2 regions of the Oceanisphaera sp. IT1-181 genome follow, and region 2 is predicted to be linked to the other one. Evidence: predicted binding sites of a transcription regulator. Region 2 holds the regulator's gene; the other holds the start of a gene.
What was found. The regulator NrdR, encoded in region 2, represses ribonucleotide reductase genes. The targets are predictions, from matches to a motif close to CACNNTATANNGTG.

Region 1 (16,357 bases), 1.4 Mb from region 2:
CGTACAACTTCAAAAAAGGTGTCTTGATCCGGTGTTGATAGGTCACTGAAATACAGATGCGCTAAAAACCAGTGCTCATACAAATAGCGCGCCACCAATTGATGGCGAGGTGCATCACGGTTAAGCCAGCTTTCCCAACGTATTTGTGCCCACTCTAAAGCAGGCGACAGTTGAATGCTTTGTTCGGGTACTTTGGCGCCTTGGCTTAGCCAGTCTTGTACCAATTGATATTCGGGGGGCGTTAACCCCGTGACCGCAAAAGGCATGCCCGCTTGAGGATGCTTGCTTGCAAAGTCATCAAACTCGCTCGCTTGGCTACATTGGTTGCGACGGGTAGGAGAGATGTTTAGGTCTTCGGGCAGACGTTGGTTGTCGCCCCAGGTGTTGCCTTGGCCTAATGCCAGCATGCGTAACATCAGTGAGGTTTGAGCATCGGGCTCATCGAGTACGCTAAAAAAGCCGCGTGTGCGCCATGCGGACTCGCCATGAGCATCAAAATGCAGTCGGCTGGGCTTGGCATCTTTGGTACGTGCACCGTCGTAAACCGGCAGCTTGCTGGCACCGCGCACTAAACCTTCATTACTGGTGAGCTTGAGTTGGCAGGGCGCATCGTAGCAGGCATGGCAGGCAATGCATTTTTGCTCAAAAATAGGCTTAATGTCTTGCTCATAATCCACCGTGCTGGGTAAGGCGGTGAGCGTATTAGGTAAAGCGGCGAGCGTATTAGACCACGCGAGCGGGGCGAGAAAAATGCTCAACATGAGCCATGCAAGCAGCGCTAATCGCCGTGAAAGAGTGTTCATTATTATACCTTATCTTATGTTTCTAATAGGGTGGTAACATGGGACTCGCTTAAGGTAAAGAGGAGCAAGACCATGATGAGACTGACCATTGGTTTTTTACTGCTGGGTTCAACGGCGGTGTTCGCCGCACCACATATTATCCACACTCCACCTGCCTTGGAGCTGAATGTGAATTCAGACTTAGCGCCGGCCTGCTTTTATGCGGACCAGCGCTACTCTAAGGGCGCTATCATCGAAATGGCGAAGCAGCCGTATATCTGTGAAGGAGAAAAGTCCTTTGAGCAAAATGGCCGGTTAAGTTGGCAGCCGTTCCCGCTGAGTGTACAGATAGAGCAGAAGCTGACCATACCTTAAAGCCCAAGTGGATGTGTATGATGAAGGATCTTGACTAATATTACTCACATAGTTGATGCTGATAGTGAGACGGGTAGTTAAAAAGGTTAAACAGACAGTTAAACAGACAGTGATATGAGGTAGTGATACGAATACTAATGAATCACCATAGGAGCGCGTTATGGATATTATTCGGGTTATTATTGCCATTTTATTGCCGCCGCTTGGCGTGTTTTTACAAGTGGGCTTGGGTAAGCACTTTTGGATTAATATTATCCTGACACTGCTGGGCTACATCCCAGGCATAGTGCACGCGGTGTGGGTGATTGCTAAAAAGTGAGTCGCTAATGAAGGCTAAATCCGCAAATCCCAATGCTGCAAACTCAAATGCAGTAAATAACGGTCATGCTGCGACCAGTCAGCGATTGGCACGCTTAGCATGGATGCTCGACAGCTCTATCCGCTTACCGGGTGGCTTTAGAGTGGGATTAGACGGCATTATCGGCTTGATTCCGGGTATTGGTGATTTAATCGGGGCGGGTTTATCGTCTTATATTGTGGTGGAAGCCGCACGGCTCAAAGTGCCGTTTCGGGTGCTGGCGCGCATGGGCTTGAATGTATTGATTGAACTGGTGGTCGGCATAGTGCCGATCTTCGGGGATATATTCGATTTTGCTTTTAAAGCCAACCTGCGCAATGTGCGGTTGTTGAATGAGTATTTAAGCAAAAACGCGTGAAGGGTAAAGAGAACGTAACAACCCAAACCTAAAAGTGAAAAACATATTTTTGCCACGGAATACACGGAAGAACACGGACGTAGAACAACAATACACATCTATTATAAGGTCTTAACTACTCAAGATTATCCGTTAGTCTTTATTTACTTTCACTTTTCTGTGTTGTTCCGTGTATTCCGTGGCGAGAGGCTCTTTAGTTTTTAAGTCGAGAGTTAATTAAGCTTGTTTCTTGATTGCTTCGGCATCGATGTCTAGTACTACTTCACCTTCAGGGCGAGCGCAGCAGGGCAAGACTTCGCCGGCGGCGATAAAGGCGAGCGGGGTGCTTTGATAGCTGACTTCGCCACTGATAAGAGTGGTACGACAGGATCCGCAATAGCCGCCACGGCATTGGTATTCTACCGCGTGGCCGGTGCGCTCTAAGCCAGCGAGCAGGCTTTCACCTGCTCGCAACTCAAAACTTAATGCTTGGGTCGTGACTCTACTCACAGCTCAAAATCACCTAGGTCGTCATGGTTCATTTGCGAGTCAATTTGGCCGATCAAGTAAGAGCTGATCTCGACTTCTTGCGGCGCTACCTGCACGTTATCAGAAGATAACCAGGCATTGATCCACGGAATTGGATTTTGCTTGGCGTTAGGGAACGCCGGCGTTAGGCCCACGGCTGTCATGCGCAGGTTAGTGATGTATTCCACATACTGACACAGAATATCTTTGTTCAGGCCAATCATAGAGCCGTCTTTAAACAAATATTCCGCCCACTCTTTTTCTTGAATGGCCGCGTCGCGGAACAGCTCAAAACATTGCTGCTCACACTCTTGGGCGATTTGCGCCATTTCTGGATCGTCTTCACCGCTGCGCAAAATATTGATCATGTGCTGAGTGCCCGTTAAGTGCAGCGCTTCGTCACGGGCGATCAATTTGATGATTTTGGCGTTACCTTCCATCAGCTCGCGCTCGGCAAAGGCAAACGAACAAGCAAAGCTGACGTAAAAACGGATCGCTTCCAAGATGTTGACGCTCATCAAGCACAAGTAGAGCTTCTTCTTCAACTCATAGCGGTTGATATCAACAAGCTTGCCTCTGTGCTCTTGCTTACCTTCACCAAACAAATGATAGAGGCTGGTGTAGCGGATCAAGTCGTCATAGTAACCGGCAATGTCGGCGGCGCGTCTGAGGATTTCTTCGTTGGCCACTATGTCGTCAAACACTATGCCGGGATCGTTCACGATATTACGAATAATATGCGTGTAAGAGCGCGAGTGAATGGTCTCAGAGAAGGTCCAGGTTTCAATCCAGGTCTCAAGCTCAGGCAACGACACAATCGGCAGCAACGCCACGTTAGGGCTGCGGCCTTGAATGGAGTCGAGCAGAGTTTGATATTTCAGGTTGCTGATGAAAATATGTTTTTCATGATCCGGCAGTGCCTGATAGTCGATACGGTCTTGAGACACGTCAACTTCTTCTGGGCGCCAGAAGAAAGAAAGCTGCTTTTCGATTAGCTTTTCAAAAATATCGTACTTTTGTTGGTCATAGCGGGCCACGTTCACGGAATTCCCGAGAAACATCGGCTCTAACATATGATCATTTTGTAACTGACTAAAAGTTGTATAAGACATGTCGTTCTTCCACGCAAAGGAAGGCGAGGATTAACCTCGCCTCACCCATTAAATTTTACAAGCGCCACCGGCACAATCGTCTTCTTGCATATCATTTTGGGCGTCGGCCGCACCGTCACGCGTATTATGGTAATACAGCGTCTTTAAGCCGAACTTATACGCGGTGAGCAAGTCTTTTAATAGCTGCTTCATCGGCACTCGGCCCCCTTCAAAACGGGTCGGGTCGTAGCTGGTGTTAGCAGAGATAGCCTGATCGACAAACTTCTGCATCACGCCCACTAAATGTAAGTAACCGTCGTTAGAAGGCATTTGCCACAACAATTCATACTGATCTTTCAGCTCTGCGTACTCAGGCACTACTTGCTTTAAGATGCCGTCTTTTGAGGCTTTCACCGATACCAAGCCGCGCGGTGGCTCAATGCCGTTAGTGGCATTGGAGATCTGGCTTGAGGTTTCTGACGGCATTAAGGCGGTCAGAGTACTGTTGCGCAAACCTTTGGTTTTAATCTCTTCGCGCAAGCCTTCCCAATCTAAATGCAGCGGCTCTTGGCAAAGCGCATCCAAGTCTTTCTTATAGGTGTCTATTGGCAAGATACCCTGGGAATAAGTGGTCTCATTAAAGGCAGGACAAGGACCAAACTCTTCCGCCAACTTCACTGACGCTTTCAGCAGATAATACTGAATCGCTTCAAAGGTGCGGTGGGTTAAGCCCAGCGCGCTACCATCGGAATACTTAACGCCATTTTTAGCCAAGTAGTAGGCGTAGTTGATCACACCTATGCCTAAGGTACGGCGATTCATGGAGCCATTTTGCGCGGCCAATAACGGGTAATCTTGATAATCGAGCAGGGCGTCCAGCGCACGCACGGCCAAATCTGCCAGCTCTTCCAGCTCGCTTAAGTCGTTAATGGCGCCCAAGTTAAAGGCCGACAACGTACACAGGGCAATTTCGCCCTCAGCGTCGTTCACGTCGGTCAGTGGCTTAGTTGGCAAGGCAATTTCTAAGCACAAGTTGCTTTGGCGAATTGGCGCTACCGTCGGGTCAAACGGGCTGTGAGTGTTGCAGTGATCCACGTGTTGAATGTAGATACGACCGGTGCCGGCGCGCTCTTGCATCATCAGTGAGAACAAATCCACGGCCTTTACGGTGCGCTTGCGAATACTGGAGTCTTGCTCGTACTGTTCGTACAGCTTTTCAAACTTAGGCTGATCTTCAAAGAAGGCGTCGTACAGGCCGGGCACGTCGGACGGCGAGAACAAGGTAATGTCGCCGCCTTTAATCAAACGATGGTACATCAGGCGGTTAATTTGCACGCCGTAGTCCATGTGGCGCACGCGGTTTTCTTCCACGCCGCGATTGTTTTTCAATACCAGCAGTGATTCAACTTCTAAGTGCCACATCGGGTAGAACAAGGTGGCCGCACCGCCGCGCACGCCGCCCTGAGAGCAGCATTTAACGGCCGTTTGAAAGTGCTTATAAAACGGAATACAACCGGTGTGAAACGCTTCACCACCACGAATGGGGCTACCAAGCGCACGAATGCGCCCGGCGTTAATGCCAATGCCCGCACGCTGAGACACGTAGCGCACGATGGCGCTAGAAGTCGCGTTGATAGAATCAAGGCTGTCACCACATTCGATCAGTACGCAAGAGCTGAACTGACGAGTTGGGGTGCGCACGCCGGCCATAATAGGCGTGGGTAACGACACTTTAAATTGAGAAGCCGCATCGTAAAAACGCGTGACATAATCCAGGCGCGTTTCTTTTGGGTACTTAGAGAACAAGCAGGCGGCCACCAGCATATATAAGAACTGTGGGCTTTCGTAAATGTCGCCATTAATGCGGTTTTGTACCAGATATTTGCCTTCTAACTGCTTCACTGCTGCATAAGAGAAGGTCAGGTCGCGGTCGTGATCGATGTAGTTATTTAAGGCGTTAAATTCGTCACGGCTGTAGTCGGCCAAAATATGTTGGTCGTATTTACCGGATTCGGTCAGGCGCGTGACATGATCATAAAGATGCGGTGGCGTAAAACGGCCATAGGCTTTTTTACGCAAATGGAACACCGCGAGGCGGGCGGCCAAATACTGGTAGTCAGGCGTCTCTTCCGAGATTAAGTCGGCGGCGGCCTTGATGATGGTCTCATGAATGTCTTCGGTACGGATACCGTCATAAAACTGAATGTGCGAGCGCAGTTCTACTTGAGAAACGGAGACGTTATCCAAGCCTTCTGCTGCCCAATCGAGTACACGATGGATCTTATCCAGATCGATCGGTTCTTTGGCGCCTGAACGCTTGGTGACCAGCAGACTTTTATTCATGAGTTAGAGATTCTCCGTGATTTTCTAGTAGGTAGTACGCGGTCTTTAAAGGCTCAAGGCCAGACATGCGGATAAAATCAAAGGCACTATATAATGTGTTTGATTTTCAGTAGAAGCACTACATCTAGTTATGTGGGTTGGTGACAAGCACAATATAGAGTGTTGTAGACATTTTCTCAAGGGACCCAAATTAGCTGACCCTGTGGATAATCTGTGTTTAGCGGCGTGTGAGTTTGTGGTCGCTAACGCCTATCCCTTGAGGAGGCTGGCGTTAGCGATTCGCTGGCGTTTTTATGCACGGCTCTAAAGATTTTTAAAAATAATTGGCTTGCAAAAACCGCTTTTTAGGAATTTGTTGCTTCTTTCAGCGCTTCACATCTACGGCATCTTTTAGCCAATTAAACAAGCTTAAAACGGTAGGGGTTTGATGATCCGCTTGCCAGTTATTGGGGTCTTCACCGGCCGAGATATAACCCCAAATAGCGGCGATGGTGGTCATGCCCGCGGCGCGCCCGGCTTCAATGTCGCGTTTATGATCACCTATATAGACGCACTGCTGGGGTGCCATCACTAATCGTTCGGCGGCAAACAGCAAGGGCGCAGGATGGGGTTTTTTAAAAACCAGCGTATCTGAGCTAACGGTAACGCGACAATTATCAAACAGGGGTAACTCGGCCAATAACGGTACAGTGAGCGCCGAGGGCTTATTGGTGACGATACCCCACGGAATATCATACCGATTGAGCCAATCGAGTAGCTCGGGCACGCCCTCATAAGGACGGGTGTGGTGGCACAAGTTTTGACCATAAAAGGCCAGCATTTGGCCGCGCAACACTTCAATGCCGTGTTGCTCGATTAAGGCTTCGTCAATGCCGGCTCTTAATAGCGCATAAGAGCCGTCTGAGGTGGTGCATTGCAGTACGTCATCTGACAAGGTCGGCAAGCCGAGGCTGGCGATCACATGGTTGGCCGCCGCGCCCATGTCGCCGGCGGTGTCGAGCAAGGTGCCGTCTAAATCAAACAGTACCCCTTTAATGCTCATCTTGGTCATCGCTTTTTTCTACCATACTGTCAGCGGCTTTATTCTCTAAGCGCTGTGTGTTCAAAACAGCGTCCGTAGCCACGGGCTTAACCGCATGCACCATGTAGTTGACGTCGGCATCACGACTTAACTTAAAGTCGCCACTGAGTGGGCGATAGACCACGCCTGAGATGTCTTTCACGATTAAGCCGGCGGCTTCTATATAGCGGCACAGCTCGGCAGGGGTAATAAACTTCTTATGATCGTGGGTGCCTTTGGGCACCATCTTAAAAATATGCTCGGCGGCGGCGATCATCATCAACCAGGCTTTAGGGTTGCGATTAATGGTGGAGAACACCAAAGTCGCGCCCGGTTTGGCCAAATCTGCACAGGCTTGCACCACTGAGGCTGGCGAGGGCACATGCTCCAGCATCTCCATGCAGGTGACCACGTCAAACTGTTCGGGCAGCTCAACCGCTAATTGCTCGGCGGTGCCTTGACGATAATTCACACTTACGCCCGTTTCCAGTGCATGCAAGCGCGCCACGGCCAAGGGCTCTTTGCCCATGTCCACACCCGTCACCTCTGCGCCGTCGCGGGCCATGCTTTCACTTAAAATGCCGCCACCACAGCCAATGTCGATAACCTGTTTACCAAATAAACCACCGGCGTTATCGGCAATCCAGCTTAAGCGCAGTGGGTTGAGTTGGTGTAGCGGTTTAAAGTCGCCGTCTAAGTCCCACCAGCGGGAAGCCATGGCATCAAATTTTTCAATTTCTTGTTGATCTACATTCATGGACGGCGCCTCTATTGCGAATGAAATAAAAAGTGAAATAAAAAGAGAAATGAAAATGCGAGCGGCCATTATAGTCAAGCAGATGCTCGCTACTAGACCCTAAGGCACTTTACTACGGCTAAGCTACCTACCCTCTCGACCCTAATGCGAATTCCTAGTGCGCTTGTGTGCGCCTTATATGCTCCCTGAGCATATTTGTATGGTAGAATGGCGCGTTATTTATTGCGATATCAACAATAAACTGGGGACAAGACTTGCTATGACCGATCTGGCCCGAGAAATCATGCCGATAAACATTGAGGATGAGCTAAAACGCTCCTACCTAGATTACGCCATGAGCGTAATCGTAGGGCGTGCGCTTCCCGATGTACGAGATGGTTTGAAGCCAGTGCACCGCCGCGTGCTGTTTGCCATGAACGAACTTGGCAACGACTGGAACAAAGCATACAAGAAATCGGCCCGTGTGGTGGGTGATGTAATAGGTAAATACCACCCACACGGAGACAGTGCCGTTTACGACACTATCGTGCGTATGGCACAGGAATTCTCTATGCGTTACACCTTGGTCGATGGCCAAGGCAACTTCGGTTCAGTAGACGGCGACTCCGCTGCTGCGATGCGTTATACCGAAATACGTATGGATAAGATCGCCCACGAATTACTGGCAGATCTGGATAAAGATACCGTTGACTGGGTGCCGAACTACGATGGCACCGAGATGATACCGGCAGTGATGCCGACTAAAGTGCCCAACCTGTTGGTGAACGGCTCCTCCGGCATCGCCGTGGGCATGGCCACCAATATTCCACCTCATAACTTAAATGAAGTAGTCGACGGTTGTTTGGCGCTGATCGAAAACGAACACATCACTATCGATCAATTGATTGAGCTGATCCCAGGTCCGGATTTTCCGACTGGCGGCATCATCAATGGTCGTTCAGGCATCATAGATGCCTATCGCACGGGCCGTGGCAAAATCTACGTGCGTGCGGTAGCAGAAGTGCAAACCGATGAAAAAACCGGTCGCGAAACCATTATCGTCTCCGAGCTGCCTTACCAGGTGAACAAAGCGCGTTTGATTGAAAAAATCGCCGACTTGGTAAAAGAAAAGCGCATCGAGGGTATTACTGCTCTGCGTGATGAGTCTGATAAAGACGGCATGCGCATCGTGATTGAAGTACGCCGTGGGGAAGTGGGCGAGGTTATTTTGAATAACCTGTATTCACAAACCCAGATGCAGAATGTGTTCGGCATCAACATGGTGGCACTGGATAACAATCAGCCGCGCATCTTTAACTTAAAAGATATGCTGGAGTGCTTTATCCAGCACAGACGCGAAGTGGTTACCCGCCGCACCGTGTTTGAATTGCGCAAAGCGCGAGATCGCGCTCATATTTTGGAAGGTCTGGCGATCGCCTTGGCGAACATTGACCCCATTATTGAGTTGATCCGTGCTTCCTCTACTGCGGCCGAAGCGAAAGCGGGCTTAATCAGCCAAGGCTGGCAGCTGGGGCACGTGGCCGCCATGCTTGAGCAAGCAGGTGACGATGCGGCGCGTCCTGAATGGTTAGATCCGGAGTTTGGTATTCGTGATGGTATTTATCACTTAACCGAGCAACAGGCCCAAGCGATTTTGGACTTGCGTCTGCACCGTTTAACCGGTCTTGAGCACGAAAAGATTCTGGAAGAATATAAAGGTCTGCTGCTGCTGATTGCTGAGCTGCTTTATATTTTGAACACCCCTGAGCGGTTGATGGAAGTGATCACCGAAGAGTTAGAACTGATCAAAGTGCAGTATGGCGATGCTCGTCGTACCGAGATCACCAACTCTAGCTCTGAGATCAATATCGAAGACTTGATCACACGTGAAGACGTAGTGGTCACCCTTTCTCATGAAGGGTATGTGAAGTATCAGCCGGTCACCGACTACGAGGCTCAGCGTCGTGGTGGACGCGGTAAGTCGGCCACGCGCATGAAAGATGAAGACTTTGTGGAGCGCTTGTTGGTAGCCAACACCCACGACACCATTTTGTGCTTCTCGACCGCAGGTAAGGTTTACTGGTTGAAGGTGTATCAGTTGCCAGAAGCCAGCCGTGCCGCACGCGGTCGTCCGATCGTTAATATGTTGCCATTAGGTGCTAACGAGCGGATCACCGCCATCTTGCCGGTGCAGGAATACTGTGACGATAAGTACGTGTTCTTTGCCACTGCCGATGGCACCGTGAAGAAGACCAGTCTGTCTGCGTTCCGTCGTCCGTTAGTCTCGGGTATTCGTGCCATTAATCTTCGCGATGGCGATGAGTTGATTGGCGTGGACATTACCGATGGCAGCAACGAGATCATGTTGTTCTCGGATGCGGGTAAGGTAGTACGCTTTGCCGAAGGCAGTGGCCATGATGAAGTTGAAGTCATGGCAGCCGAGGTGATTGATGGCGAGGTCGTTGAGCTGGAAGAGAGCGAAGCGGTTGAGCTGGTCGACGGCGAAGAAGCCGACGTTGACGCTGAAGAGACTGACGTTGCCGAAGCCGGTGACAGCAAGCCCTTTAAGGGCGTACGCCCCATGGGTCGTACTGCGGCTGGTGTGCGCGGTATTCGTTTAGGTGCCGGTGATAAAGTGGTGTCCTTGATTATTCCGCGCGGCGAAGGTCCGATCTTAACCGTGACCGCCAATGGTTACGGCAAGCGTACCGCGCTGGTGGAATACCCAACGCGCAGCCGTGGCACCATGGGCGTATTGTCCATTAAAGTGGGCGAGCGTAATGGTGCAGTAGTGGGCGCGATTCAGGTCGATGATACCCACGAGATTATGCTGATCACCAATGGCGGCATTTTAGTGCGCACCCGCGTATTAGAAGTGAGCCTTATTGGTCGTAACACCGCAGGCGTGCGTTTGATCCGCACCGGAGCAGACGAGCTAGTGGTGGGCCTACAGCGCATTGAAGAACCCGAAGAAGAAGAGTTGTTGGACGAAGCAGACACAGAAGGTGAAGTCGCTGATGCAACTGATGCAGATACGACTGAACAATCTGACGCTGACGACCAAGAGCAAGACGCTGCGGATGAAGACGATGCAGACGAAGAGCCTAAGCAAGAATAATCACTGATAATGATAACAAGGGGCCTATGTGGCCCCTTTTGTTTATCTAAAACGCAGTTTATATTTATTTAAAGGTGCTGCTTGGGGTATCTAAAGCAGCAATCAGTAAAATCTCTTTGACTTAAACGCCCAGCGGTGTAAAACGATCATATTAAGATGATGGTTCGCTATGATGATAATGCAGAGCTTGCAACCCTTGAGTTTCAAGGAGAACACTCTGCGCTCAATGGGCGTTTTTATTGAATATTAAGCAGACAGGATAACGCAGGGAAATGGCAAACATGGTTTATAACTTCAGTGCAGGTCCGGCTATGCTGCCGGTGGACGTGATGCAGCAGGCACAAGCTGAATTTCGTAATTTTAATGACTTAAGCGTGTCTGTGATGGAGCTGAGTCATCGCAGCAGTGATTTTATTGCGGTGGCCGCCGCGGCCGAGCAAGACTTGCGCGACTTAATGCAGATCCCAGACAGCTATAAGGTGCTGTTCTTGCAAGGCGGCGGCCGTGGCCAATTTGCCGCCGTGGCGATGAACCTGTTGGGAAAAAATGCCAAGGCTGACTATATCGTGACCGGTCAGTGGTCCAAATCTGCGGTAGAAGAAGCAGAAAAATTAGGCACGGTCCGCGTATTAGATGGTTTTGGTGACGTCGAACAAGGCTTGCGCCCACTGGCCAGCAGCTGGGATCTAGACCCCACCGCCGCTTATGTACATTACTGTCCGAACGAAACGGTAGACGGCATCGAATATCACTTCGTGCCAAAGACTGGTTCAGTGCCTTTGGTGGCGGATATGTCTTCTACTATTTTATCACGCCCGATAGATGTGACCCAATTTGGCCTGATTTATGCTGGCGCCCAGAAGAACATAGGGCCGTCTGGCTTGGCGGTAGTGATCGTTCGCGAAGACTTGTTGGACCAAGCTTTTGCCCATACGCCGGTGATCATGGACTATGCGGCCATGGCTAAAGCCGATTCTATGGTGAATACGCCGCCGACCTACGCCTGGTACTTAGCGGGCTTGGTATTCAAGTGGTTAAAGCGCCAAGGTGGCTTAACCGCCATGGGCGAGCGCAACAAAGCCAAAGCCGACTTGCTCTATAACTACGTGGATGCCAGCAATTTTTACGGCAACAACGTACACCCAGACGCGCGTTCTTGGATGAACATTCCGTTCCAACTCAAAGACGAAAGCTTAAATTCGGCCTTCTTGAAAGAAGCAGAAGCGGCCGGTTTACTGGCACTGCAAGGCCACCGTTTAGTGGGTGGCATGCGTGCCAGCGTTTACAACGCCATGCCCATCGAAGGCGTACAGGCGTTAGTCGACTTTATGAATAAGTTCGCCAAGCAACACGCTTAAAACAGCATATGTGAAGGGTAAAGAGTGAAGGGTAAAGAGGGCGACATAACCCCTAACCTGAAGGGTGGGGGTTATGGGTAATGCCTCACACCTCACCCTTTACTCTTCACCTTGATTTAAATTGTAAGGATCCCTTGTGAGTATAAATTATCTGGCCTTGGCGAATGCTGGGGTTGAAAAGTTGCACCCTTATCAGCCGGGTAAACCGGTGGAAGAGCTAGAGCGTGAGCTGGGCATTAGCAACAGCATTAAGCTGGCTTCCAATGAAAATCCGTTAGGCTTGGGGCCTAAGGCGCGGGCCGCCATTGAGCGGGCGCTGCCTGATTTGGCGCGTTATCCGGATGCCAATGGTTTTGCTTTAAAGTCTGCATTGGCGGAAAAACTGGCGGTGAATACCGACCAGTTGATCTTGGGCAATGGCTCCAATGAGCTGATCGACTTGGTGTATCACACCTTCGTCGCTGCAGGCCAACAAGTGGTCTATTCCCAGTACACCTTTATTGTCTACGCATTGGCCACGCAAGGTCACGGTGCCGAGGCCATAGTGGTGCCTGCGAAAGATTTAGGTCATGACTTAGATGCGATGGCGGCGGCGATTACTGAGCGCACTAAATTGGTATGCATCACTAACCCCAATAATCCGACCGGTACTTTCTTAACCAAAGCGGAATTAAACGCTTTTTTGGCTAAAGTGCCCAGCCAAGTGTTGGTGATATTAGATGAAGCCTATACCGAGTATGTAGCGGAAGATGAACGTCATCCGTCTATCGACTGGTTGGCGCAATATCCGAACTTGATCGTCTCGCGCACCTTCTCTAAAGCCTATGGATTAGCGGGTTTGCGGGTCGGTTATATGGTGGCGCACCCTGAATTAATCAGTGTGTTAAACCGAGTGCGTGAGCCCTTTAACTGCAACAGCTTAGCGCTGGCTGCCGCCGAAGCCGCCTTGGGTGATACTGAGTACTTGAGTGAGGCTGTAGGCTTAAATCAGCGAGAAATGGCACGCTATGAAGCCTTCTTTGAAAGCCAAGGCATTAGCTACGTAAAATCCCGCGCTAACTTTATTACCCTGGACCTTAAGCGTGATGCGACTCCTGTGTATGAAGCTTTGTTGCGCGAAGGCGTGATAGTGCGACCCATCGCCGGCTACGGCTTACCGACGTGCTTGCGCATCAGTATTGGACTTGCACAGGAAAATCAACGCTGCATAGAAGCGTTGGCTAAGGTGTTGAGTAACGGCGCTTAATGTCAGGTTTTTAATTAAAGCGCTGAATTAAAGTGCTTAGCTAAACCGGTGCGATGGCGCGCAGGGCCAGTAAGCTTGCCCTGCGCCACCCCTCCTGTTAACGTCTTCATAGCTCAGTTGTGTTTATTCTTACCTCTAGGAATCATATGGAAAGCCTTAAACTATCTCCCATTGCTCGGGTGGAGGGCACGGTTAATTTGCCCGGCTCTAAATCATTGTCAAACAGAGCTCTGTTGCTGGCGGCTCAAGCACAGGGTATTACGCACCTGACCAACCTGCTCGACAGTGATGACACGCGTTATATGCTAGATGCGCTTAGGACGCTGGGGGTGCAGTATGAATTGTCGGCTGATAAAACCGAATGTGTGGTGCATGGGTTAGGGCGCGCGTTTAGTGCTGTTGAGCCCATATCGCTGTTTTTAGGTAATGCGGGTACTGCCATGCGCCCCTTATGTGCGGCGCTTTGCTTGGGCACAGGCGAGTTTACCCTGACCGGTGAGCCTCGCATGTGGGAGCGACCTATCGGGCACTTGGTAGAAGCCTTGCGTGAAGCGGGTGCAGAAATTAGCTATTTAAAAACTGACGGTTATCCGCCGGTATTTATTAATGGCAAGGGCTTGTGGGGCGGCGATGTGCATATCGATGGCTCTGTTTCAAGCCAGTTTTTAACGGCGCTGTTAATGGCCGCTCCCATGGCCTCAGGCGATACCCGGGTGCACATTAAGGGTGAGCTGGTCTCTAAGCCCTATATCGACATTACCTTACATGCCATGAGTCAGTTTGGTGTCGAGCTTGAACATGACAATTACCAAACCTTTTATATCAAAGGCAATCAGACCTACGTCTCACCAGGGCAGTTCTTGGTAGAAGGGGATGCCTCGTCGGCTTCTTACTTTTTAGCCGCGGGTGCCATTAAAGGTAAAGTCCGGGTTACGGGCGTGGGCAGTAACAGCATTCAAGGTGATGTGAAGTTTGCGGATGTATTGGAAGCCATGGGTGCCAAGATCACTTGGGGCGATAACTTTATTGAAGCGGAAAATATCGGTCCACTGCGCGCGGTTGATATGGACATGAACCATATTCCCGATGCAGCCATGACGATTGCGACCACCGCCTTGTTTGCCACCGGTACCACGCGCATTAGCAACATTCATAACTGGCGGGTGAAAGAAACCGACCGTCTGTATGCAATGGCGACCGAGCTGAGAAAGTTAGGGGTAGAAGTCGAAGAGGGCGAAGATTACATAGTCGTAACACCGACGGCTGAGTTACAAGAGGCGGAGATTGCCACTTATAACGACCATCGCATAGCCATGTGCTTTTCGCTGGTGGCATTAAGCGATACCGCTGTGATCATCTTAGATCCTAAGTGCACAGCAAAAACCTTCCCTGATTACTTCGAACAGCTAGCCAGTATTAGCTGTTAACCAAATAGCGCCGAGCCCCAAGCGCCCGGCGCCCAGTTAAAAGAAAACACTGTTCTTTGTTTTCCTTGGTGCTGGGCGCCAGGCGCTTAATGCTATGTCTAATGATGCTTCATTTTTTCTAGCGTCTCACGAGCTTTAATTTCTGCCGCATCCAGTTCGGCCAGCACTTTAGCAATATCTGCTTGCTGCTGGCGTAAACTGGCGCGCTTCTCTGCGATCATGGCCACCATGGAATGCAGCTGGGGGCGAGATCTGTGCTCGGCGTCATATAGTTCAAATAATTCACGCATTTCGGCCAAACTAAAGCCTAGGCGTTTACCGCGTATGGTGAGGGCCAGTCTAAATTTATCTTTGTGGCTGTAAATGCGCGCATTGCCTTTGCGTCTTGGAGACAAAAGGCCAAGCTCTTCATAATGGCGCAAGGTACGAGGAGTAATTTCGAACTCATGAGCCAATTCAGAAATACTAAAGGTCACTTCCATATTGGGCATGACGAACTCCTTACTAACTAGCCAAATATCTTGAGGGCAGACCATACACCTATATCAGGGGGCTGTGAAGTCCGACTTTGACTCCTCAGCGAGATTACGCCAAGATGGTCATTACTGACAATAGGGGAATAAACGTGTTTATATTCAAGGTGCAGGGGGCGGATGGTGGCCAAGCTGAAATTCGCATACAAGCACTCGATTGGAGTGAGCAGGGCACTATTACTTTTAGCTGCGATACGGATAAACTGGCCGTGGTACTGCTGACTGATTGTCGCTCTGGTAAAGGATACTTTGATTTGCTGGCCGGCACTAAGCCGATGTACGTGGAGCAATGGTTAGAGTATTTACAAGAGGCCAAGCAGTTAAGCCAAGTTGAGGTCACTATTCATAGCCCACTGGAAGCAGGCTATGAAGAGATATGCGGGCTGGACTCGGAGCAAGTAAAAACGCTGCTTAACTTGGTGTATCAAGTAGGGGGCTTTAATCGCCTACAAATTATGCGCTATCTCAAACATCGTCATAGCTCAGCCACTATGTCGACTCATTATAACGCTGAAGAGCTCAAGCGTTACCGGCACTTAGGCCAATTGATTAATCAATTAATCCGTTTTAAGACGCCTACACCTTAATAACTGACCTCAAGACAGGGCCTTAAAGTGAGTAAAGTCACTGGGCTTCGCAATTAAGTAGCCCTGTACCCCATCGATATGCATGGACTCTAGCAATTGCTTTTGCTCCATGGTTTCCACCCCCTCCGCAATCACACGACAGCCTAAGCGCTGAGCTAAATCGATAATCATGCGTACAAACTGCTGAGTGGTGTGGTCTTGATGCAACAGTTTCACCAGTAAACCATCAAGTTTGACGTAGTCTGGCTTGATCTCTTGTAATAAACGAAACGAGCCATAACCATGACCAAAGCGGCTCACCGCATAGCGAGCGCCGGCACGACGGATCACCTCGAGTAAGCGCTTATTGACCTCAAGTTGATGCTGTAATACTTGCTCGTCTAACTCAAACACTAACTTTGAAGTAATATCGCGCTCTCGCAATAAAATGCGTTCTAACCAAATTAAAAATGAGCTTTGCTGCAAACTGGCGGGGGTG
Region 2 (16,357 bases):
TAATTGCGCGCCCGCTTCTACCCATAACTGATTAATTTGGCGTTTGCCCAGCTCAACCATTAAGGCCTGCAAGTCCAATTTGCCCGCCTCGGTTAACGGCAACACGCATTCTTCAACTTGCTCGTTAAATTCGCCCAGCTTTTTGCCCGAAGATAAGTGGCCACGCAATAACAAAATAGGGCCGGGCAAACTGAACAGCTTAAGATCAGGCGACAATCGATTACGGGTATCAATAATCACCCGCAGCGGTTGGCGTAGCTGTGGCTCACTTGCTAGCCGCTCGGTTGATGATTCATTTGCTAGAGAATTAGACAGAGAGTTAGGCAACACATACTCGCCATACTGTGCCTGCACGGATTCTGGCAACTCAGACCAGCGCACATTGAGGCTGGCATTATCCACCAATACCGTATCGGCACCGGATAAAATGGCGCAACTCAAGGCCCGGTGGCGCTGCACATCGCGCCGCGCCGCCGCCCCCGTAATCCACTTACTTTGGCCATTAGCCAAGGCGGTACGGCCATCAAGGCTCGCCGCTAACTTGACGGTCACCAAGGGCACACCGCTGCGCATACGCTGCATAAAGCCCGCATTAATGGCCTCGGCCTCAACCGCCATTAAGCCCGATTCTGCATCAATGCCTGCGGCCTGCAACATGGCAATGCCTTTACCTGATACTTGCGGATTAGCATCAAGGCTTGCCACCACTACTCGGGCCACGCCCGCATCAATCAGTGCTTGCGCGCACGGCGGCGTGCGGCCCGTATGTGCACAAGGCTCCAGCGTCACATAGGCAGTCGCGCCTTTTGCCAACGCCCCTGCTTGGCGTAAGGCAAACACTTCGGCATGAGGGCCACCGGCTTGGCGATGAAAACCTTCGCCAATCAGTAGGTCTTGGCCGACCAGTTGATCTTTTTTTACAATCACGCAGCCCACCGCAGGATTGGGGCTGGCGGTAAAACGGCCGCGGCGCGCTAATTCTAAGGCGCGGGCCATCCAGTGGGCATCTTGAACATCGAACAGAGAGCCGAACTGAGAATTGAACTGAGAGTTAAACACTTATTGCTCCAGGCGGGCGATTTCTTCACCAAACTCGCGTAAATCTTCAAAGCAGCGATACACAGAGGCAAAGCGAATATAGGCCACTTTATCCAGCAGCTTCAGCTCTTCCATGACCAGATTACCGATCAATTCTGATTTTACTTCTCGCTCACCGGTGGCGCGCAGTTGCGACATAATGCGCAGCACCGATTGCTCGATGGCCTCTATACTCACTGGGCGTTTTTCCAGCGCCCGCTGCATGCCAGCTTCTAATTTCGCTTCATTAAAAGGCTCGCGAATGCCGTTATTTTTAATAATGCGTGGCATCACCAGCTCGGCGGTTTCAAAGGTGGTAAAACGCTCCTTGCAGGCATGGCATTCTCGCCGGCGGCGCACCTGTAAACCTTCACCCACCAAACGCGAGTCAATCACCTTAGTGTCTGTGGTATGACAGAAGGGACAATGCATAGCGCCTCCCTAGGCTAAATTCATTAGACCACTACAATTGGGGCCAGTGTAAATAAGCAGACTTAAGATTGCCAGTGGCTTAAAAACGCGTGAGGGGTGAAGCGTAAAGTGTGAGGGCTAAACACCAAACGCCTAGAGACTAAAGATCTCTTTGCCACGGAAGAACACGGAACGCACGGAAGAGGTCAAAAGCGACAAGTGAGAAAGATTTATTGGGGTTAAGACCTTAACCATAAAAATAATTTTTCGCTCTTATCTTTATTTTTCCGTGGATTTCGTGGATTCCGTGGCAAAAATGGTTTTAGGTTTAATTTTTGGGTTTGTGTCATCCTCTTTACTTTTAGCCTCGAACTATTCACACAATAAAAACGGGACCCTAGGGTCCCGTTTTTTGTCAGCATATAGCTTATGTCTCTCGCTTAGCGATTAGGCATAAACAGGGTGACGACGGCAGATTTCTTGAACCTGCTCTTTCACTGATGCGATAACGGTATCGTCGTTGATGTTGTTTAACACGTCACAAACCCAGCCGGCTAACTGGCGTACGTCGGCTTCGTTAAAGCCACGACGCGTTACGGCTGGCGTACCAATACGAATACCGGAAGTCACAAACGGTGAACGTGGGTCGTTAGGTACTGAGTTCTTGTTCACTGTGATGAAAGCTTTGCCCAGAGCGGCGTCTGCCTCTTTACCGGTAATGCCTTTGTCGATCAAATCCAACAAGAACAAGTGGTTATGCGTGCCGCCTGATACCACTTTATAACCGCGCTTGATGAACTCATCAGCCATGGCTTGAGAGTTTTTCAATACTTGGCCTTGGTATACTTTGAACTCTGGCTCCATGGCTTCTTTAAAGGCCACGGCTTTACCGGCGATCACGTGCATCAAAGGGCCGCCTTGACCACCTGGGAATACCGCTGAGTCCAGCTTCTTTTCCAGATCTTCGTCGTTTTCGGCAGATAAAATCAAACCACCGCGCGGGCCAGCCAGCGTTTTATGCGTCGTAGTAGTTACAACGTGGGCGTGGGCAATCGGGCTTGGGTAGTGACCGGTAGCAATCAAGCCGGCAACGTGGGCCATGTCGACCATAAACCAAGCACCAATTTTATCGGCGATTTCACGCATGCGCGCCCAATCAACGATGCCAGAAAACGCAGAGAAACCACCGATGATCATCTTCGGCTTGTGCTCAATGGCTAAGCGTTCCATTTCTTCGTAGTCGATCACACCGGCTTCGTTAATGCCGTAAGGAATAATGTTATACATTTTTCCAGAGAAGTTGGCAGGCGAGCCGTGAGTCAAGTGACCACCGTGCGCCAAGTTCATGCCCATTACGGTGTCGCCTGGCTTCACCAGCGCCATAAATACCGCTGAGTTTGCTTGTGAGCCAGAGTGTGGCTGCACGTTAGCATAGGTGGCACCAAACAATTCTTTGGCACGATCAATGGCCAACTGCTCGGCAATATCTACATATTCACAGCCGCCGTAAAAGCGCTTACCTGGGTAGCCTTCAGCATATTTATTGGTGAGCTGTGAACCCTGCGCTTCCATTACCCGCGGGCTGGTGTAGTTTTCTGATGCAATTAACTCGATGTGCTCTTCTTGACGCTGAGTTTCATCGCAAATGGCTTGCCACAACTGGGGATCGTAATCGGCGATATTCATGTCACGCTTTAACATTGTCTCTCCTGACTCATGGGGGGGTTATAAAAAGGTTCTGTTAAATTTTCCCGTCAGTCTACCCTTTAGCTGAGGCATGGCCTAGTCCTAGGCGTTGGGTTAGTCAGACTTATTTATCTTTACGTTGAAAAGCCTATTAAAGCTGACCAGTAAGTCAGCGCTTCTTTGCCCGTTATTACTGCGTTTTCAGGGTAGATCTGCGCGATAAAGCCGATAGAATGAAGGCTTTTAGCCGAGTTAACAGATGTGTGCGCCTCATCGCCGCCATCCTTGGGGAGAATATGCAAGATTTCATCGTGACTTCACAACGCCGCGCCGAACTTTATCATTGGTTTACTGCACTTTTGTCGGCGCCCTTGACCACGGAAGAGCTGCAAGAATTTGGCGGCTACGACATGCACGCGTTCTTAAATAGCCTGGCCACGCTGGACCCTTTGCGTGACGCGGTTGAAGCTTTTCGCCACCAAGCCGAGTTGATATTAGAGCTGGCAGAACCTAAAGGCGATCTTAACGCCCATTATCAACGGCTATTTGTTGAGCAAGCCTTACTCGATACCTTTTCTTATAGTCAGCCCGATCAAGAGTCGCTGTTTTTAATGAGTATCTTATTGCATCAGCATGGTACGCAACTCAAGGATGATGACCCGCTCAATGTCTGTAATCAGCTAGAAATGATGGCAAGCCTAGCGCTGGCTGCCACACAAGCCCAAAGCGACGAACAGCTTATAGGCCTGCTCGACCAACAGCGCGAGTTGGCCAATGAGCTGATGCTCACTTGGTTACCTGAGCTAACCGAGGCCTGTGCCAAAAACGATCCCTTTGGTTTTTACCGCAGTGCTACTCAGTTGTTATTAGCGGTGTTTAGTATGGATATTCATTATTTGAATAATGTGGCACCTTAATGAAGCAGCCCCAACGCACTAAAATCCGCCCATCCCCCGAAACTGTCGATGAAGCCGAGCGCGTGGCCAAGGCCACACAAAAGCCCGGCCAAACCAAAGAACAAACCCGCTTAATTGCACAAGGCGTGCAAAAAGGCATAGACGAATATAAGAAGCAGCAAAAGGCCCGAGCGCGTGCCGCCGACAAAGCAAAAAAACAGCGCCAACGCGCCGAGTCTAGTGAGCTCGATACAGAGCACGACTTTGACGACGAGCCGCTAGCAACAAACGCGCGCGGCACTTGGTTGCCCTGGGCGTTGTTGGTATTGAGCTGGATAGGCTTTGCGGTGTTTTATTGGCAGATGTAGCACCGAGCGCAAAGCTAAAACAACACCCCACAGCTTGTGGCCTTGGCTCTTGGCCGTCATCCTGAACTCATTTCAGGATCTCGTTTTTATGCTTTAAGAGTTAAAGCGAGATCCTGATGTGCATCAGGAAGACGGCCTAAGGGCAGTACCGAGCTAACAAGCACGGCCAGCTATGAAAGTGTCGCTGCGCGCCACCTGCCAGCTAAAGCTGGCTTCTACAAAAGACAGCGCCGTACGGCGTTTAACGTACAGCGTAAGGCGTATGATGCTCGATTATCTGATTGTTTTTAGTAGCAGTTTGCTGGCCGCCACCATAGCGCCGTTTTATTCCGAAGTCGTATTAGCCGCAGTACTCACGCGCCAGCCCGATGCATTGCTGCTGTTATGGCTACTGGCCAGTGTTGGCAATACGCTGGGTGGCGTCATTAATTGGTGGTTAGGAAAATATTTACTGCATTACCAACATAAACGCTGGTTTCCCATCAAAGAAAAACAACTACACAAAGCCCAAGCGGGCTTTCAGCGCTTTGGCATCTGGAGTTTATTGCTGTCTTGGCTGCCCGTGGTGGGCGACCCGTTAACCTTGATTGCCGGCATGATGAAGGTGCGCTTATTGCCGTTTACGCTATTGGTGTTTATCGGTAAGGCCGTGCGCTATGGGATAGTTATCTATTTTGCCGAATGGTTTTTATTGTCGTAAATACCCAGCCCAAGCTAGCAATGGCACACCGCTGATGCTGGAACGCTTATAAAGCACTAACAAACCGAGCAGAATATGCTAAAAAGGTAGAGCCACTAGCCGCTGGCTAGCCAAAAGTCTAATTGAGTGATGCCGGTATCTGCGTCACCTTGTTACACATTAGTTAATCATATCTATTAACATCAGTTACACCCTAGGGGTTATGGGTTACCACACCAAGGAGCGGAATAATGAGCGAAGTTAAGATTCATCCGGTTATGGCAAACATTGCCGAGCACGCCCACGTAGACGACGCGGGCTACCAGCGCATGTATCAAGAGTCCATTAAAAATCCTGATAAATTTTGGGGCGAACAAGGCAAAAATCTCGACTGGATCAAGCCCTACACCAAGGTGAAAAATACTTCTTATGATCCTGGCCACATCAGCATTAAGTGGTTTGAAGACGGCACTCTTAACTTATCCGCCAACTGTATTGACCGCCATTTAGCCACCAAGGCCGATGAAGTGGCCATTATCTGGGAAGGCGACAGCCCAAATGAAGATAAAAAAGTCACCTATCGCGAGTTGCACGAGCAAGTGTGCCGCTTTGCTAACGTATTAAAAGCCCAAGGCATTAAAAAAGGCGACGTGGTCAGCTTATATATGCCAATGGTGGTTGAAGCCGCCGTGGCCATGCTGGCCTGTGCGCGCATTGGTGCCGTGCATTCTGTGGTATTTGGTGGTTTTTCACCAGATGCAGTGGCCAGTAGGATTATCGACTCCAACGCCAAACTGGTGATCACCGCCGATGAAGGCTTGCGTGGTGGCCGTGCGGTGCCGCTTAAAGCTAACGTGGATGCGGCACTGGCCAAACCCGGCGTAAGCCCCGACTGTAAAGTGATTGTCTATCAGCGCACCGGTGGTGATGTAGCCTGGGATCCTGAGCGCAACATTTGGTGGCATGAAGCCGCAGCTCAAGTGGATGCCGTGTGCGAGCCCGAAGAAATGAGCGCCGAAGATCCGCTGTTTATTCTGTATACCTCAGGCTCCACCGGCACGCCAAAAGGCGTGTTGCACACCACAGGCGGCTACTTGGTGTACGCGGCCATGACCTTTAAGTACATCTTCGATTATCACGAGGGCGATGTGCACTGGTGTACCGCAGACGTAGGCTGGGTAACTGGACATTCTTATATTTTGTATGGCCCGCTGGCCAATGGCGCTACTACCTTGATGTTTGAAGGGGTGCCTAACTACCCGAAAACCAGCCGTATGAGCGAAATAGTTGATAAACATCAGGTCAATATTTTGTATACCGCCCCTACTGCCATTCGCGCTTTTATGGCCAAAGGCAATGAAGCCGTAGAAGGCACTAGCCGTAAGAGCTTGCGCATTTTAGGCTCAGTGGGTGAGCCCATTAACCCAGAAGCGTGGGAATGGTATTACCGCGTGATTGGTGAAGAGCGCTGCCCGATTGTAGATACTTGGTGGCAAACCGAAACCGGAGGCATCTTGATTGCGCCGCTACCGGGTGCCACGTTACTGAAAGCCGGCTCCGCCACCCGCCCTTTCTTTGGCGTGCAACCCGCATTAGTAGACGGCGAAGGCAATATTTTAGAGGGCGCCGTAGACGGTAATCTTGTGATCCTTGACTCTTGGCCCGGCCAAATGCGCACCATTTATGGGGATCACGACCGCTTCGAGCAAACTTACTTCTCGACTTTCCCCGGCACTTATTTCTCTGGCGATGGCGCTAAGCGCGACGAAGACGGCTACTACTGGATCACCGGTCGGGTGGACGACGTATTAAACGTTTCCGGCCACCGCATGGGCACCGCCGAGATTGAGTCCGCATTAGTGGCGCACCCTAAAATTGCCGAAGCGGCCATTGTGGGCGTGCCCCACGAGATCAAAGGCCAAGGTATTTATGCCTATATCACCTTGAACGAAGGTGAAGTGCCGAGCGCCGAGCTGCATAAAGAAGTAAAAGACTGGGTGCGTAAAGAAATTGGCCCCATCGCCACGCCAGATGTTATTCACTGGGCGGAAGGTTTACCGAAAACCCGCTCCGGTAAGATTATGCGTCGAATTTTGCGCAAGATTGCCACCGGTGAAACCGATACACTGGGCGATACCTCAACCCTGGCGGATCCGTCCGTAGTAGATCGTCTGATTGCCGAGCGTGGCCAGGCTTCTTAAGCTAAATGAGCTAAGCGCTCACAGCTGATAAAACGCCGCCGAGAGCGGCGTTTTTTTGTACGCTATACGCTGACCGCCATACGTTAAAAACCCACAGCCACGCCAATTCTCACATGATTTAGGATCCGTTTGGCAAGCCATCATATCGAACCGGCAACACCGATGAAACAAGATACTCGAGCGTAGAGGCCGCTTCAGCTGGCCGGTTTTACGTAGTAAAACAAGAATCTAAAAACAGATCCGATTTTAACCGTGACGTGTTTTGTCGGTGTTCTTTGTCAACACCGTGCGGTTTGATGATCTTGGTGGCGCTACGCGCCACCGGCCAGCGAAAGCGGCCTCTACGGTGTGTCTTTGTGGCCTGGCGTGGAGATAAAACATCGCAAACCGAAACACCGCACATCATGGCTGAAGTTCATACGTAATCAGGTATGTTTAAGTTTTACTGCGTAAAACCAGCCAGCTGAAGCGGCTTCTACAAGTTAGTTTAAAAACGTACGGCGTAACGCGTACAGCTGCGCTTAACCCGCCGCAAAAAATATAATATGCCGAATAGTTCACAGAATTTTCGCCGATATGAGTTCTACTGTTCGACAAACTGCCATTCTTGGCACTAAAAAGCGCCGTGGGCGGGTAAATTTAAGTTCTTTTAGTGATTAGACCAGTAATTTGCTGCCAATTTCCACGAAATCACTATAATTGCCCGGTCTGAGTCAAACCGAACGATTTTATTTGCCAGTAATAGGTAAAAACGGATAGGCTCCTTAGCTAACGATGTGAACACCGCAAGATTGACGAGGATTGCTACACAATGGCCGAACATTTCCGAATTCTGTTGCTTAATGGACCCAATCTAAACCTTTTGGGTCAGCGCGAACCCGGTATCTATGGCCAGAACAGTTTAGATGACATAGTGGAAAGCTTAAGTCAGCGAGCCGCGGCGCAAAATATCGCGCTCAGTCATCTGCAATCCAATGCGGAACATCAACTTATTGATGCCATACACCAAGCTTACGGCCAGCAAGATTTTATTATTATTAATCCTGCGGCTTTTACGCACACCAGCGTTGCGATTCGGGATGCCTTGTTAGGGGTGAATATTCCTTTCATTGAAGTGCATTTATCGAACGTGCATGCTCGTGAGCCGTTTCGCCATCATTCCTATTTGGCCGATAAGGCCGTAGGCGTGATCTGCGGTTTGGGTAGTGATGGTTACGAATTTGCCCTGGAAGCCGCGACCCGTTTTTTACGCGCTCGTTAACTTCCAAATCAGTAATAACATAACAAGAGAACGCTCATGGATATTCGTAAAATAAAGAAACTGATCGAACTGGTTGAAGAGTCTGGCATTGCCGAATTGGAAATCTCCGAAGGTGAAGAGTCGGTTCGCATCAGCCGTTACGGCAATCCCGGCCAGAATATACAGCCACAATATCAACAGTACCAAGCGGTTCCTGCGGCTCCTGCTCCTATGGCTGCGGCCTTATCTCCTGCTACCGCTGAAGAGCCAGCTGCCCCGGTTGTTAGCGGCCATGTAATGCGCTCTCCTATGGTAGGCACCTTCTACCGCGCGTCTAGCCCAGGTGCAAAAAACTTCTCCGAAGTGGGCCAAACCGTGAACGTGGGCGACACCTTGTGCATCGTTGAAGCCATGAAGATGATGAACCAAATTGAAGCTGACAAAGCCGGTGTGATTAAAGCCATCTTGATTGACAATGGCGAGCCGGTTGAATTTGACGAGCCGCTGTTCATCATCGAATAAAGGAAGTCTCATGCTGGATAAAGTAGTCATCGCCAACCGCGGTGAAATTGCCTTACGGATCCTGCGCGCTTGTAAAGAGCTGGGGATCAAGACGGTAGCCGTGCATTCCACCGCCGACCGTGAACTTAAGCACGTACTGTTAGCAGACGAGTCCATCTGTATTGGTGGCAATCAGTCTAGCCAGTCGTACTTGAACATTCCGTCTATTATTGCTGCTGCCGAAGTCACTGACGCGGTTGCGATTCACCCCGGTTACGGCTTCTTGGCAGAAAACGCCGACTTCGCCGACCAGGTTGAAAAATCAGGCTTCGTATTTATCGGCCCAAAAGGCGACACCATTCGCTTAATGGGCGATAAAGTGTCCGCCATTGCTGCCATGAAAAAAACCGGCGTACCTTGTGTGCCTGGTTCAGACGGCCCAATCAGCGACGATGCCAAGAAGAACGCCGCCATTGCCAAGCGCATTGGTTACCCGGTGATCATCAAGGCCTCTGCCGGTGGTGGTGGTCGCGGTATGCGCGTAGTGCGCAACGAAGCCGAGCTGGAAAGAGCCATTGCCATGACCAAAGCCGAAGCCGGCGCTGCGTTTGGTAGTGACGTGGTGTACATGGAAAAATATCTAGAAAACCCACGCCACATCGAAATCCAGATCTTGGCCGACGGTCAAGGCAAAGCGATTCACTTAGGTGAGCGCGACTGCTCCATGCAACGTCGCCACCAAAAAGTAGTGGAAGAAGGGCCAGCACCCGGCATTACCGAAGAGATGCGTAAGTTTATCGGTGAGCGTTGCTGCCGTGCTTGTGTAGAGATCGGCTATCGCGGTGCCGGTACTTTTGAGTTCTTGTATGAAAACGGCGAGTTCTATTTCATTGAAATGAACACCCGTATTCAGGTTGAGCACCCAATCACTGAAATGATCACCGGTGTGGACTTAATCAAAGAACAGCTACGCATTGCTGCCGGCATGCCGTTGTCGATTACTCAAGAGCAAGTGACCATTCGTGGCCATGCGATTGAGTGTCGTATTAACGCCGAAGATCCCAAGACCTTTATCCCAAGCCCAGGTGAAATCAAGTTGTTTCATTCTCCGGGTGGCTTAGGCGTGCGTTGGGATTCGCATATTTATGCAGGTTACAAAGTACCGCCTTATTACGACTCCATGATTGGCAAGCTTATCTGCTACGGCGAAAACCGCGATATCGCGATCGCCCGCATGACGCACGCCCTGAACGAGCTGGTGATTGAAGGTATTAAAACCAACATTCCCCTGCATCAAGAAATCATGCGTGATGAAAACTTCCGCAACGGCGGCACCAACATTCACTACCTAGAGAAAAAACTAGGCCTGTAATTGTTGCAGCCAACATCTGCGAAAGTGCGAAAGCTAAACGGTGCCTCAGGGCGCCGTTTTTTATGGTTGAATAACAGCGCCGAGCCTAACAAAAATGCCTAAACCTGTAGCCGCCACTTTTGTTAAACAGAGAGTTTCACCGGTTCTGCGCAGCAGAATTGGTTTGAACTTATACCAATCTAAGTAAGAAAATGATCTAAATACAAAACAGTATCTAAGTCTTACCTCTTTTAGCTGCCAACTTGTTCGGCAGTCCTGCGGAGCAGGATAATATGATCAGTTAGTTTTACAGAATGGTATTAAACAAAGACCGAGCCGAAGTCCTCTTCGCCGAAGAGACGGGCTCCTACAAGGGAAAAACCTTTGATGCTCGGTGCTATCTTTTGCTGCATGTTGCAGCTCACGTTTCTCTTATGTCTGGTTACTCATGGGTAGCGCAAATATGTTACTCTTCGCCTCTGCACTGAGGACACTATCCATGAATCATCTTGTGACTATTGCTCGCCGCGAGGCGCTCTTAAGTTTAGGCTTAGCCGTGCTGTATATGCTGGGCTGGTGGCTGAGTGCCTATGCTGTACCGTCCACTATCATGTGGCACGGCTGGCCATTGTGGTTTGTATTGAGCTGCGTATTTAACCCGCTGCTGTTTATTGGCTTATGCGCAATTATGATAAAACGCTATTTTAAAAACCTGCCGCTCGACGCTGCGCTAACGGATGCCGGCACTGAAGATGCTAAAGTCACTGATGCAAAATTAAAAGCCAAGGCCACTGCACCTATCGCCGATGCCGCCTCCATTACTCAAGCCGACGCCACACACGCCGCTGTACCGTTACGCACCCACTTACGCCCTCACTAAAGACTAAACATGAATCTTGCACTGATTGTTCCGTTAATCTGCTATTTACTGGCCATGTTGGGCTTGGGCTTTTACTTAAGCCGTCGTCCCACTGAGGGTAACTTTGTCGAAGATTACTTCTTAGGCAACCGCTCCATGGGCGGCTTTGTGCTGGCCATGACCATGGTGGCGACTTACGCCTCGGCGTCGTCTTTTATTGGCGGCCCCGGTGCGGCGTACAGTTTAGGGCTAGGCTGGGTGTTGCTGGCCATGATCCAAGTGCCCACCGTGTGGTTAACGCTCGGCGTGCTGGGCAAGCAGTTCGCCGTCATAGCGCGGCGCGTCAATGCGCTGACTATTAACGACATGCTCTATGCACGCTATCGCAGCCCCTTGGTGGTAATTTTGGCAGCACTGGGCTTATTGGCGGCTTTTATCGCCACTATGGTGGTGCAATTTATCGGCGGCGCGCGGCTGTTAGAAACCGTGACCGGCCTGCCCTATCAAGGCGGCCTGATTATTTTCGCCACTACGGTCATGCTTTATACCCTGATTGGCGGCTTTAGGGCGGTAGTGGTCACGGATGCGATACAAGGCATCTTAATGCTGATTGGTACTATCGTGCTGCTAGTGGGCGTACTGACTGCAGGCGGCGGCGCCAGTGCCATGTTTAGTGCCTTGGCTGAGATAGATCCGGGCTTGGTATCGCCCCGTGGCCCCGATGACTTTTTAAGTACCAGCTTTATGCTGTCATTTTGGGTGTTGGTCTGTTTTGGCGTGATTGGCCTGCCCCATTCGGCGGTGCGCTGCTTAGCCTATAAAGACAGTAAGGCCATGCACAAAGGCATTATTATTGGCACCTTAGTGGGCGCACTGTTGATGTTTGGTATGCACTTCGCCGGCGCCTTGGGGCGAGTATTAATACCCGAGCTCACCGTGCCCGATAAAGTCATGCCCACTTTAATGCTTACCGTATTACCACCGATAGTGGCGGGCTTATTTTTAGCGGGCCCCATGGCGGCCATTATGTCGACTATCGACTCCCAGTTGATCCAAGCCTCGGCCACTTTGGTGAAAGACTTATATTTGAATTATGTAAGCCGCAAGCCTAACTCTACCCCGCCCTCGCCGACTTTCATTAAACGCGCCAGCCGCTTGGTAACACTGGCCGTGGGCTTAATCGTGTTGCTCGCCGCCCTTAGCCCACCGGACATGATTATTTGGCTGAACTTATTAGCCTTTGGTGCGCTGCAAGCCATCTTCTTCTGGCCATTAGTGTTGGGCTTATATTGGTGGCGCGGCACCGCCACCGGCGCACTGGCCTCCATGCTGGTAGGCGCGCTCAGCTACGGTCTGCTCACCACGCTCGGCATTAAGCTATTCGGCCTGCACGCCATAGTGCCCAGCCTAACGTTGTCTGGACTCGCCTATGTTATCGGCTCATTGCTCAGCCCTGCTCCTTGTGCAGAAGTGCGGGCCTTGTTTGGGAAAAAGGAGCTTGGCAAAAAAAGCGCCGAGCACCAAGCGCCCGGCACCCAGCACGAGACAAATACTTAACAGCCCACAGAACGATGGTGTTTGTGTTTATGCCGTCTTCCTGACGCACGTCAGGATCTCGCTGTTCGCTTTAGACCCTAGGGCGAGATACTGGGGCGAGCCCAGTAAGACGGCTAAGGGCGCAGGACTGTGTTAGTCCTTATGCCGTCTTCCGGTTGCACGTCAGGATCTCGCAGTAAGCTTTGCCTTGGGTTTTGACTTACAGCTTACGGCTTCCAGCTGATTTTATGCTAGAATCCTGCCTTTACCGTTTGATGAAGCCACGCCATGCCTTGGATACAAATTCGCATTAATGCCACCGAAAAAACCGCCGACAAGGTCAGTAACATGCTGCTCGGGCGCGGTGCTCAGGCGGTGACCTATATGGACGCCGAAGATAAACCCGTGTACGAACCGCTGCCCGGTGAAACCCTATTGTGGGATGACACCGTTGTAGTGGGCATGTTTGATGCCGCCACGGATCCGGATCCTATCATTAGCTTCTTAAAGAAATTCTATCGCAAAGATCTCACTTACAAAGTTGAGCAGCTAGAAGATAAAGACTGGGTACGCGAGTGGATGGACAGCTTTCACCCCATGCGCTTTGGCGATCGTTTGTGGATTTGCCCAAGCTGGCGCGATGTGCCAGACCCCACTGCGGTGAACGTGATGCTGGATCCGGGCTTGGCCTTTGGTACCGGTACCCACCCCACTACTGCTTTGTGCTTAGAGTGGTTAGACGGCCAAGATTTAACGGATAAAACCGTGATCGACTTTGGCTGTGGCTCCGGCATTTTAGCGCTGGCGGCATTAAAGCTGGGTGCCAAGCAGGTGATCGGCATAGATATCGACCCGCAAGCGCTGCAAGCCAGCCAAGATAACGCCGAGCGCAATGGCGTGGCGGACCGCTTAACGGTTTATCTGCCCAAAGATCAGCCGGAGAATATGAAAGCCGATATCGTAGTGGCCAATATTTTAGCCGGCCCGCTGAAAGAGCTGTCGCCGTTGATCAGCAGCTTGGTGAAGCCCGGCGGTAAGCTCGCGCTGTCTGGTATTCTTGACCTGCAAGCCGAGGGCTTAAACGAGCTCTATGAGCAGTGGTTTACCATGGACGCACCTGAACTGCGTGAAGAATGGGCCCGCCTCAGCGGACAAAAGCGCTAAGCACACCCGCTAGATAAAGCAGTGACCTCACTGAACACAGAAACATGGGCTCCTTTAAGAGCCCATGTTCTGCTAAGCCAAGGTACGGTTTGGGCAAAATAACTTATAAAAACCTGACCCAAGTGAATCTATAAATGACTAAATTAGCAACTCATGAACTTGCATAAAAAACACACCAGTCATCTTGACTTATTAAAATTTACCAATCGTTCAATTAATGACCTTTTCAGACTCATTAAAAATGCGTAAGATACGCGACCCTGAGCAAAGATAGCTGTTCTCTCATGCAGATTGGTCCTTACAAACTGTCTAGCCCCATTTTGGTGGCTCCTATGGCTGGCGTAACCGACAGACCATTTCGTACTCTGTGCTTGCGCATGGGTGCGGGTATGGCGGTATCAGAAATGATGTCCTCCAACCCTAAGGTATGGCAGACCGAGAAGTCTTTACGGCGTATGGACCATGCAGGAGAAACCGGTATTCGTTCCGTCCAGATTGCCGGGGCAGATCCGATGCTAATGGCTGAGGCCGCCCAGTTCAATGTGGACCAGGGCGCCCAGATCATCGACATCAACATGGGTTGCCCAGCAAAGAAAGTGAATAAAAAAATGGCAGGGTCCGCCCTGTTGCAATACCCGCAGCTCGTGCAAGAAATTGTCACCGCCGTGGTTAACGCAGTTTCCGTTCCCGTTACCCTGAAAATTCGTACAGGTTGGGAGCCTGAACACCGTAATGGCGTGCAAATTGCTCGTATCGCCGAAGATTGCGGTATTCAGGCCCTAGCCGTGCATGGCCGCACTCGTGCCTGCATGTACAAGGGTGAAGCAGAATACGATACCATTAGAGCAATAAAACAAGCCGTCTCTATTCCCATTATTGCTAATGGGGACATCGACAGCCCAGAAAAGGCGCGTTTTGTCTTGGATGACACCGGCGCCGACGCCATCATGATTGGCCGGGCTGCACAGGGACGGCCTTGGATATTTAGAGAAATCCGCCACTATCTGGAACAAGGTACTCTACCCTTGCCGCTGCATAAGGACCTGGAGCGCGCCATGATACGGGAGCACGTTGAAGCACTGCACGCGTTTTACGGTGGAGTGTTAGGCGTACGTATTGCCCGTAAGCATGTGGGTTGGTACCTGAAAGATAGTGATGCGGGCCGTGACTTTCGCAGTGATTTCAATGCCCTTGATGAGGCCGAGCAACAGCTCGACTCACTGGCGCATTATTTCGCGAATATAGCTTAACGAACAAAAGAAGAGCCGACTAAATATGTTCGAACAAACTACGACTTCTGATGCACTGGTTACTACCATTAAATCTCCAACTTCTGAGCAGCCTACCCAGCGCCCGTTGCGCAACTCGGTAGACCAAGCGCTGCGTAATTATCTGTCCCAGCTGAATGGTCAGGAAGTAACTGAGTTGTATGAGTTGGTCCTCGCCGAAGTCGAAGCCCCGATGCTGGACGTGATCATGCAATACACTCGCGGTAACCAAACCCGCGCTGCCAATATGATGGGCATCAACCGCGGCACTTTGCGCAAGAAGCTCAAAAAATACGGCATGAACTAAGAGTTTTTAGTTAACGTGTTGAATACAAAAGCGTTATCTCGCAAGAGGTAGCGCTTTTTTTGCTTTTGAACCCACAATTGAACCCACACTTGGCAAAGCACTCAGCTGCAAATTTCTTGTGAAGGCCAAGACTAGATTTTTCATTGCCGCCTAGTAACCCCCTCATTTTAATAGCAGATCGCATCATGTTAGCCGCACAATCTAAATATGCACTAACCCCCGGAATCAGCTGAGGCCGCATTGTGCCTAGGGATAGGGCATTTTCTAGGTTACGCAGTACCGCAGTAGAGTTTCGTCATTTCTTGCTACTATTGCTCTCAAGCTGAGGTGTGGCGCGGTTCATATAAGGGTAATTGGGTTAGGATGCTAGCTGTGCGAGCGCATCATAGGTGCGTTGCCCGGCAAAGCGCCGACTTAAGTAGCCATAACTTATTGTTTTTTAAGCTAATGATTAGGTGGAGTAATGAGCGATGCGGGATTTAGAACAGTTAAAGCCTCACAGGTGATCCTTAAAGAGTTGATGGTGCCGTCTTATGCCAACTTTGGTGGCAAGGTACACGGAGGCGTAATTTTGAGCCTAATGGATAAAATTGCCTATACCTGTGCTGCTTCCCATTGCAAAGGCTATAGTGTGACGGCCTCAGTGGACTCGGTTGACTTTATGAACCCAGTAGAAGTAGGCGACTTACTGACGTTGTACGCCTCCGTCAACTACGTAGGCAGCAGCTCGATGGAAGTGGGCATTAAAGTCGAATTAGAAAACTTTCGTGAAGGCACAGTAAAGCATACCAATACCTCCTATTTCACTATGGT

Region 1: nrdA (class 1a ribonucleoside-diphosphate reductase subunit alpha) is a predicted target of NrdR. The motif match lies at 5,963-5,976, and genes of this name have one in related genera.

Annotation. Positions count from the first base shown of each region.
Region 1 covers NZ_CP136856.1:1,159,960-1,176,316, forward strand. Annotated here, with positions in the region: gene R0134_RS05355 (fatty acid cis/trans isomerase) at 1-803, opposite strand, end outside; gene R0134_RS05360 (DUF1496 domain-containing protein) at 876-1,157, shown strand; gene R0134_RS05365 (YqaE/Pmp3 family membrane protein) at 1,318-1,476, shown strand; gene R0134_RS05370 (DUF4112 domain-containing protein) at 1,484-1,873, shown strand; gene yfaE (class I ribonucleotide reductase maintenance protein YfaE) at 2,090-2,362, opposite strand; gene nrdB (class Ia ribonucleoside-diphosphate reductase subunit beta) at 2,359-3,492, opposite strand; gene nrdA (class 1a ribonucleoside-diphosphate reductase subunit alpha) at 3,541-5,814, opposite strand; gene R0134_RS05390 (HAD-IA family hydrolase) at 6,179-6,856, opposite strand; gene ubiG (bifunctional 2-polyprenyl-6-hydroxyphenol methylase/3-demethylubiquinol 3-O-methyltransferase UbiG) at 6,846-7,631, opposite strand; gene gyrA (DNA topoisomerase (ATP-hydrolyzing) subunit A) at 7,891-10,728, shown strand; gene serC (3-phosphoserine/phosphohydroxythreonine transaminase) at 11,001-12,086, shown strand; gene hisC (histidinol-phosphate transaminase) at 12,223-13,332, shown strand; gene aroA (3-phosphoshikimate 1-carboxyvinyltransferase) at 13,479-14,759, shown strand; gene R0134_RS05420 (MerR family transcriptional regulator) at 14,858-15,250, opposite strand; gene R0134_RS05425 (hypothetical protein) at 15,385-15,879, shown strand; gene R0134_RS05430 (EAL domain-containing protein) at 15,889-16,357, opposite strand, start outside.
Region 2 covers NZ_CP136856.1:2,521,005-2,537,361, forward strand. Annotated here, with positions in the region: gene ribD (bifunctional diaminohydroxyphosphoribosylaminopyrimidine deaminase/5-amino-6-(5-phosphoribosylamino)uracil reductase RibD) at 1-1,023, opposite strand, end outside; gene nrdR (transcriptional regulator NrdR) at 1,060-1,509, opposite strand; gene glyA (serine hydroxymethyltransferase) at 1,936-3,189, opposite strand; gene R0134_RS11255 (molecular chaperone TorD family protein) at 3,471-4,091, shown strand; gene R0134_RS11260 (DUF2956 domain-containing protein) at 4,091-4,438, shown strand; gene R0134_RS11265 (YqaA family protein) at 4,611-5,138, shown strand; gene acs (acetate--CoA ligase) at 5,369-7,318, shown strand; gene aroQ (type II 3-dehydroquinate dehydratase) at 8,130-8,579, shown strand; gene accB (acetyl-CoA carboxylase biotin carboxyl carrier protein) at 8,616-9,080, shown strand; gene accC (acetyl-CoA carboxylase biotin carboxylase subunit) at 9,091-10,431, shown strand; gene R0134_RS11290 (YhdT family protein) at 10,910-11,290, shown strand; gene panF (sodium/pantothenate symporter) at 11,300-12,826, shown strand; gene prmA (50S ribosomal protein L11 methyltransferase) at 13,094-13,969, shown strand; gene dusB (tRNA dihydrouridine synthase DusB) at 14,254-15,219, shown strand; gene fis (DNA-binding transcriptional regulator Fis) at 15,245-15,544, shown strand; gene R0134_RS11315 (acyl-CoA thioesterase) at 16,008-16,357, shown strand, end outside.